DNA from 2 places in the Streptomyces sp. NPDC003284 genome. Region 1 is predicted to be linked to the other one. Evidence: riboswitches for the same ligand, from Rfam matches in the RefSeq annotation. Region 1 holds a riboswitch; the other holds the start of a gene.
What was found. Region 1 has a riboswitch for S-adenosylmethionine ahead of thrC (threonine synthase). Riboswitches for the same ligand answer to the same signal wherever they lie in the genome.
Positions count from the first base shown of each region.

Region 2: linked by a shared signal. The riboswitch ahead of ACWDYF_RS06000 (aminotransferase class V-fold PLP-dependent enzyme) and the one ahead of thrC (threonine synthase) in region 1 are both predicted to bind S-adenosylmethionine.

Region 1 covers NZ_JBSFSI010000005.1:400,760-404,963, reverse strand. The annotation lists gene ACWDYF_RS14165 (alpha,alpha-trehalose-phosphate synthase (UDP-forming)) at 1-264, opposite strand, end outside; gene ACWDYF_RS14160 (hypothetical protein) at 440-1,147, shown strand; gene ACWDYF_RS14155 (glucosyl-3-phosphoglycerate synthase) at 1,182-2,126, opposite strand; SAM riboswitch class I at 2,310-2,471, shown strand; gene thrC (threonine synthase) at 2,489-3,775, shown strand; gene ACWDYF_RS14145 (MoaD/ThiS family protein) at 3,772-4,047, shown strand.
Region 2 covers NZ_JBSFSI010000002.1:559,112-563,315, forward strand. The annotation lists gene qcrB (cytochrome bc1 complex cytochrome b subunit) at 1-658, shown strand, start outside; gene trpD (anthranilate phosphoribosyltransferase) at 820-1,884, shown strand; SAM riboswitch class IV at 1,989-2,105, shown strand; gene ACWDYF_RS06000 (aminotransferase class V-fold PLP-dependent enzyme) at 2,290-3,651, shown strand; gene ACWDYF_RS06005 (Lrp/AsnC family transcriptional regulator) at 3,688-3,969, opposite strand; gene ACWDYF_RS06010 (rhomboid family intramembrane serine protease) at 3,966-4,204, opposite strand, start outside.

The sequences.
Region 1 (4,204 bases):
GTCGAGCATCCGGACCCGCTGGCCGCCGGTGTCCTCGGCGGGCAGCCTGCGCCCGTCCTCGTAGCGCCGTACGGCCTCGCGGTCGGCGTCGCCGAGCGCGGCGCACACCCACACCGCGCCCGCGTCCGGGCCGATCGCGGACAGACCGGAGACGAGTCCGCCGCCGCCGCGTCTCGCGTGCAGCGAACCGTCCTCGCCCAGCTCGTACGAAACGGGTCCGCGATTGGACGCGACCAGCACCTCGGCACCGTGCGTTGCAGCCATGGTCCTCAACCTAGCCCGGCCCCCGATCGCTCAAACGTGCGCGGCGGCGGGCCGGTGCGGATTTCGCCGCCCGCCGACTTGTAAAGGAACTGTGAAGACCCGGAAGATGTGCGGTGCATGTCAGTGATCTCCGTCCCGTGCCGTGCGCGGGACGGTCTGTGAGGGGTGGGGTTCCATGCGACTTCTGCGCGTGCGCCGGATCGCCGGCACCGCGGCGCTGCTCGCCGCCGGTGTGCTGGCGCTGGCCGGCTGCGACGACGACTCCGGGACGGGGGCGGCGCACCCGGCACCGGCCACGGCCGCCGCGGCGGCCACCAGCGCCGCCCCGGAGCCGTCCGGGGAACCGGCGACGGAGCCGGCGAGCCCGCGGCCCGCCGCGTCCGCCACTCCGGCCCCGGCCGCCACCCTGCGCGACTACACCGGTTCCGGCGTCGGCACGGCCGTCGCCGCGGCGCGGGCGAGCGGCCTGCGCTACGCCGTCCACCTCCAGGGCACCGGCCGGAGCGCCTCCTCCTGGGGCGCCGCCGAGAAGGTCTGCGAGCAGCGCGCCGACGGCGGCGCCGTGACGTTCACCGTGGCGCGCGACGGCCGCGACTGCGCCGGTGAGCTGCTGCACACCCCGGCCCCGGCGAAGACCGCCTCCGGCGGCGGCAGCGGCGGCACGAGCGGTGGCGGCACGACCGGCGGCAGCGGCGGCGGGAACAGCGGCGGCGGCAGCAAGGCGTGCGCCCTCACCAGCCCGGCCGGCAACTGCTACGCCGACGGCCAGTTCTGCGCCGCGCGGCACCACGGCATGAGCACCTACGGCAAGGGCGGCGAGTACCTGACCTGCGCGCAGGACGGCGCGGGCCGCTGGCGCTGGTCCGACGGCGTGGCCGGCTGACGGGACCGGGCCCGGCGCGGCGGCGGGCCGCCGGTCAGGCGACCCGCCGGGCCGCGTACTCCGCGATCTCGCTCATCGGCGGCCGTTCCTCGGTGTCGACGGAGTACGTGCGCGGCTCGAAGCCGTCCGCGCCGCGCTCGAACTGCGTGAGCGAGGGGCGCACCAGATGGCCGCGGGCCAGCCGGAGCTGGGCGGTGCGGTAGATCGCGGCGGACATCCGGCCGAGCGCCTGCCCGTCCTGGTGGCGGTGGAGGCGCTCACCGACGTCGACCTGGGCCAGCGCGTCCAGGCCGACCAGGTGCAGCGCGTCCACGAGCATGCCCAGCTCGACGCCGTAGCCGACCGGGAACGGCAGCTGTTCGAGCAGGGAGCGGCGGGCCGCGTACTCGCCGCCCAGCGGCTGCACAAAACCGGCCAGCTGCGGCCAGTGCATGTTCAGCAGCGGCCGGGCCATCAGCTCGGTGACCCGGCCGCCCTGCCCGGCGGCGGTGCCCAGCGGCCGGTCGTACATGGCCTTGACCAGCTGGACGCCGGGGTCGGTCAGCAGCGGGCCGACGATCCCGGTGACGAAGTCGGCGGAGAACTCGCGCAGATCGGCGTCGACGAAGCAGACGACGTCCCCGCGGGTCACCAGCAGCGAGCGCCACAGCACCTCGCCCTTGCCGGGCACGGCGGGGATGCGCGGCAGGATGGTGTCGCGGTGCACCACCCGCGCGCCCGCCGCGGCGGCCACCCGCGAGGTACGGTCGGTGGAGCCCGAGTCGACCACGACGAGTTCGTCGACCAGCGGCACCCGCGTCATCAGCTCGCGGCGGATCACGGCGACGATGTCCCCGACCGTCTCCTCCTCGTTCAGCGCGGGCAGCACCACGCTGACCGTGGCGCCGCTCGCGCGTTTGGCGGCCAGGACGCCGGGGAGCGGCCGGTCGGCGACGGACCAGGAACGTGTCCTCAGCCAGCGCTCGACTTCTTCCAGCACGGTCGGTGGCTCCTCACTCCTGCGCGGCTCGCTGCGGCCTGCGGTACGGACCGGATCACATCATCGTGTGATCTGTCTCGCGGTTCGGACGACGGTCTCTCGCTGTCCTGGCCGTCGGTTACAGTCTTGAACAACGCGGACGACCGTCGCATGCCGGGGTCGCCGCGACCCACAATCGAATACCGCTCATCCAGAGGGGCAGAGGGACACGGCCCGATGAAGCCCCGGCAACCCTCCAGCCGGTCTCGTACCGATCGCCGTCGCGCGGTCGCCACCGCGAGGCTCCCGGCTCGGGAAGGTGCCAATTCCGTCTCACGGCGAGATGCGTCGTGGGGAAGATGAGGAGAAAGGGCCTCGCCTCCATGGCTGTGCAGACAGTTGCCACCAGCACCGACTCCACCGTCGACCTCGGCCCCGCCGCGGCGCTCAGCTGCCGCGAGTGCGGTCACCGCGTGCCGCTCGGCCCGGTCTTCGCCTGCGAGGAGTGTTTCGGCCCGCTGGAGATCGCCTACGACTTCTCGGGCTACGACACCGAGGAACTGCGCGGGCGGATCGAAGCGGGCCCCGCGAACATCTGGCGCTACGCCCCGCTGCTGCCCGTCCCCGCCGACGTGGCCGGCAAGCCGAACATCAACCCCGGCTGGACCAAGCTGGTCCAGGCCGACCGCCTCGCCGCCGAACTCGGCGTCGACCCCGGCAAGCTGTTCGTCAAGGACGACTCCGGCAACCCGACGCACTCCTTCAAGGACCGCGTCGTCGCCCAGGCGCTGGAGGCCGCCCGCGCCTTCGGCTTCACCACCCTGTCCTGCTCCTCCACCGGCAACCTGGCCGGTGCCGTCGGCGCCGCCGCCGCCCGCGCCGGACTGCGCTCCTGCGTGTTCATCCCGCACGACCTGGAGCAGGGCAAGGTCGTCATGGCCGCGATCTACGGCGGCGAACTCGTCGGCATCGAGGGCAACTACGACGATGTGAACCGCTTCTGCTCCGAGCTGATCGGCGACCCGGCCGGCGAGGGCTGGGGCTTCGTCAACGTCAACCTGCGGCCGTACTACGCCGAGGGCTCCAAGACGCTGGCGTACGAGATCTGTGAGCAGCTCGGCTGGCGGCTGCCCGACCAGATCGTCGTCCCGATCGCCTCCGGCTCCCAGCTCACCAAGGTCGACAAGGGCCTGCGCGAGCTGATCGCGCTCGGCCTGGTCGAGGACAAGCCGTACAAGATCTTCGGCGCCCAGGCCGAGGGCTGCTCGCCGGTCTCCACCGCCTTCAAGGCCGGACACGACGTGGTGCGCCCGCAGAAGCCGGACACCATCGCCAAGTCCCTCGCCATCGGCAACCCGGCCGACGGCCCCTACGTCCTGGACATCGCGCGCCGCACCGGCGGCGCGGTGGAGGACGTGACGGACGAGCAGGTCGTCGACGCGATCAAGCTGCTGGCCCGCACCGAGGGCATCTTCGCGGAGACCGCGGGCGGGGTGACGGTCGGCGTCACCAGGAAGCTCGTCGAGAGCGGTCTGCTCGACCCGTCGAAGACCACCGTCGTGCTCAACACCGGCGACGGCCTCAAGACCCTCGACGCGGTGGCCGGCACCGGTCTGACCGCCACCATCCGCCCCACCCTGGACTCCTTCCGAGAGGCTGGCCTCGCATGAGCGTGACCGTTCGCATCCCCACCATCCTGCGCACCTACACCGGCGGGCGGGCCGAGGTGAGCGCCGACGGCGCCACCCTCGCCGAGGTCATCTCCGACCTGGAGAAGAACCACACGGGCATCGCCGCGCGCGTCCTGGACGACCAGGGCAAGCTGCGCCGCTTCGTCAACGTCTACGTCAACGACGACGACGTCCGTTTCGAGCAGGGCCTGGAGACGGCCACCCCGGACGGCGCGGGCGTCTCGATCATCCCGGCGGTCGCCGGCGGCTGATCATTACCGTCGGTAATGACGGTGATCGGAGTATCCGGTGAATTGCCCCCTCCGCGGGAGAAGCGGAGGGGGCAATTCCATGTGATTGAGCGCGGTAGAGTTGGGGAAGGCGCCCCGGATCTCCCGGTCGAGCGCCCCTTGATTTCTGCCGCCCGCC
Region 2 (4,204 bases), on a different contig from region 1:
GATCAACTTCTGGGGCCACACGCTGGTCCTGGGCGTGTTCATCCCGCTGGTGCTCTTCGGTGTGGTCCTCATCGCCCTCGCGGTGTACCCGTTCATCGAGTCCTGGGTCACCGGCGACAAGCGCGAGCACCACATCCTGGACCGCCCGCGCAACGTCCCGACCCGCACCGCGTTCGGCGCCGCGTGGATCGCCTGGTACTTCGTGCTGCTGGTCGGCGGTGGAAACGACCTGTGGGCCACCCACTTCCACCTGTCGATCAACGCCATCACCTGGTTCGTGCGGATCGCGTTCTTCGTGGTCCCGGTCATCACCTTCGTGATCACCAAGCGGATCTGCCTCGGCCTCCAGCGCCGGGACAAGGAGAAGGTGCTGCACGGCCGCGAGTCCGGCATCATCAAGCGCCTGCCGCACGGTGAGTTCATCGAGGTCCACGAGCCGCTCAGCCAGGAGCAGCTGTACACCCTCACCGCCCACCACCAGTACGAGCCGGCCGAGATCGGCCCGACGGTGGACGAGAACGGTGTCGAGCGCAAGGTCGGCGGTACGGAGAAGCTGCGCGCCAAGCTCAGCAACGCGTACTACGGCGAGGACAGCCAGATCTCGAAGCCGACCGTCGAGGAGTACAAGGAGATCACGAGCGGCCACGGCCACCACTGATCACTGACCCCTGAGCGTCGCCACGCCAGGCCGGAGGGCCCCGTCCGAACCCCGGACGGGGCCCTTCGCCGTCCTCCGGGCTGGATAGGGTGGACGGTGATACGACACCCCCCGTCCCATGGCCCGGAACACCGGCCGGGACACCGGATCAGGAGCGGCTTATGAGCGCTGTGACCCCCGCTGGAGGCGACACCGCGGCGGGCCGTTCCTGGCCCGTCCTGCTGAACGGCCTGCTGGACCGCCGAGACCTCACCGCCGACGACACCGCCTGGGCCATGGACCGGATCATGGGCGGCGAGGCGACCGACGCCCAGATCGCCGGGTTCGCGGTGGCGCTGCGCGCCAAGGGCGCCACCGTCGCGGAGATCACCGGCCTGGTGCGCACGATGTACGAGCACGCCAAGGTGATCCAGGTGCCCGGCGCCACCGTCGACATCGTCGGCACCGGCGGCGACGGCGCCAAGACGGTGAACATCTCCACCATGTCCTCGATCGTCGTGGCGGGCACCGGCGCCAAGGTCGTCAAGCACGGCAACCGGGCCGCGTCCTCCGCCTCCGGCGCCTCCGACGTGCTGGAGAAGCTGGGCGTGAACCTCGATCTGACGCCGCGCCGGGTCGCCGAGGTCGCCGAGGAGGCCGGGATCACCTTCTGCTTCGCGGTGAAGTTCCACCCGGCGCTGCGCCATGTGGGCGCGGCCCGCGGCCAGCTGGGCATCCGCACGGTGTTCAACCTGCTGGGCCCGCTGACCAACCCGGCCCAGGTGAAGGCGCAGGCGGTCGGTGTGGCCGTGGCCCACGAGGCGCCCATCGTGGCGGGCGTCTTCGCCGAGCGCGGCAACTCCTCCCTGGTCTTCCGGGGCGACGACGGCCTGGACGAGCTGACCACCACGGCCACCTCGCGGGTCTGGGTGGTGCACGAGGGCACGGTCACCGAGGAGCGCTTCGACCCCCGCGACGTCGGCCTCGACCTGGTGCCGGTGGAGGCGCTGCGCGGCGCCGACGCCTCCTACAACGCGGAGGTGGCCCGCCGCCTGCTGGACGGCGAGCACGGTCCCGTACGGGACGCGGTGCTGCTGAACTCGGCGGCTGCCCTGGTCGCCCTGGAGCCGGGCTCCGGGACGCTGGCGGAGCGGATCAGGGCCGGTATGGCGCGGGCCGCCGAGTCGATCGACTCCGGGGCGGCCCGGGGCACGCTGGAGCGCTGGGTGGCCGCCAGCAACGCCTGAGCGCCCCCACGGTGCGCGTCCGCACGCGGTGAGGTGACGCGGGGCGCGGTCCACGATCCGGACCGCGCCTTGCGCACAGAAGATCGTGTGGCAGGATGGCACCAGGTCATGAGTGACAGCCATGTGGCCCCGGCCGGCTGTCCGGCAACCCTCCGTCCGTGGCGGGGTGCCCCGGGTGAAGACCAGGTCGTAGGCAGCGAGGTCTACGGCAAGCGCGGACCCCTCGCGCGCTTCCCGGGGAAGTGCGGGGCCAGGGGTCCTGGTCGGTCGAGGGAGCCTTCCGTGAGCAAGCGAATGCGTTAGGGCGTCGAGCCCCGCCTCCGCACACCCACTTCACCCTTCCGCGCCGGTGCCCCGTGCCGGGCTCGCGCGGTCGGTTCACCCTGCCTTCACGGGAGTTCCCCCATGTCTGTCTCCACCGCTGCCGCCGACCAGTCCGTCTGTGCCCCGCTGCCCGTTCTGGGCCGGGATGTCACCGTGCCGCTCGTCACCGGCGGCGAAGTCACCTACGCCGCCCTCGACTACGCGGCCAGCGCCCCCGCGCTCCAGCGGGTCTGGGACGACGTGGCCGCCTACGCGCCGTACTACGGCAGCGTGCACCGCGGCGCCGGCTACCTCTCCCAGCTCTCCACCGACCTGTTCGAGAACGCCCGCCGCACCGTCGCCGAGTTCCTGGACTGCCGCGCGGACGACCAGGTGGTGTTCACCCGGTCCACCACCGACTCGCTGAACCTGCTGGCCCGGGTGGTCCCGGCCGACTGCCGGGTGTTCGTCTTCGAGACCGAGCACCACGCCTCGCTGCTGCCCTGGCGCGACGCCCAGGTGACCTATCTGAACGCCCCGCGCACCCCGGAGCAGGCCGTGGCCACGCTGGAGCGGGCGCTGGCCGACCGCGAGCCCTACGGCCCGGCCCTGGTCTGCGTCACCGGCGCCTCCAACGTCACCGGCGAACTGTGGCCGGTACGGGAACTGGCCGCCGCCGCCCACGCGCACGGCGCCCGGATCGTGCTGGACGCCGCCCAGCTCGCCCCGCACCACCCGGTGTCCGTCAAGGACCTCGACGTCGACTGGATCGCCTTCTCCGGGCACAAGCTGTACGCCCCCTTCGGCTCCGGCGTGCTGGCCGGACGCGCCGACTGGCTGCGCGAGGCCGAGCCCTACCTCGCGGGCGGCGGCGCCAGCCGCCGGGTGTCCCGCCGCACCGACGGGGGAGTGGACGTGGAGTGGCACGACAGCGCCGCCCGCCACGAGGCCGGCTCGCCCAACGTCATCGGCGCCTACTCCATCGCGGCGGCCTGCAAGGCGCTGACCGAGGCCGGGTTCGACACGCTGGTCGCCCGCGAGCAGCACCTCATCGACAGGGTCCGCGAGGGCCTGGCCGCGGTCCCGCAGGTGCGGGTGCTCTCCCTGTTCGGGGACGACGCCCCGCGGGTCGGTGTGATCTCGTTCGTCGTCGAGGGCTGGAACAGCTCGCACTTCGCCGCCGCGCTCTCCGCCGAGTACGGCATCGGCGTGCGCGACGGGCTCTTCTGCGCCCACCCGCTGGTGCGCACCCTGCTCGGCAGCGACCCGCAGACCCAGGGCGAGTGCGGTGCCCCCGAGGCCGCGCCCGGCGAGAAGTCCCTCAACGCGATCCGCGTCAGCTTCGGCGCGGGCACCCCCGACGAGCACGTGGAGCGCTTCGTGACGGCGGTGCGCGAGCTGGTCAGCGACGGTGCCAAGTGGCGCTACCGCACGGAGGACGGCCGCTGCGTCCCGGCGGTGTGAGGCGCGCGGCCCCGGAGGCGGCAGACCGGCCGGAGGTCAGGAGTCCAGACCGATGGCGAACGCCGCCTCCAGGTCGTGCTGCGAGTACGTACGGAACGCCACGTGCGTGTCCGTCGCCTCCACCCCGGGGATCTTGCTGATCCGGCCCGGGATGATCTCCGCCAGGTCCTCGTGCCGGCCCACCCGCACCATGGCGATCAGGTCGTAGGTGCCGGTGACGGAGAAGACCTCGCTGACGCTCTCCAGCGAGGCGATCCGCTCGGCGATCTCGGGGATCCGGTCCACGCTGGTCTTGATGAGGACGATCGCGGTGATCACGGCTGGTTCTCTCCCTCGGGGGCCGGAGCGGGGCTGACCTTCACTCTAGCCGTGCGCCCGTGGGCGGCCCACGCGCAGCCGAAGCCGAGGCCGAAGCCGATGACATGGGCCAGGTACGCCACGCCCGGCCCGTCGCCTGCCCGGCCCGCGGCCAGCCACTGGAGGGCCGCCCAGAAGGGCAGCACCACCCAGGCGGGCAGGCGCAGCGGCAGGAAGAACAGGAACGGCAGCAGGC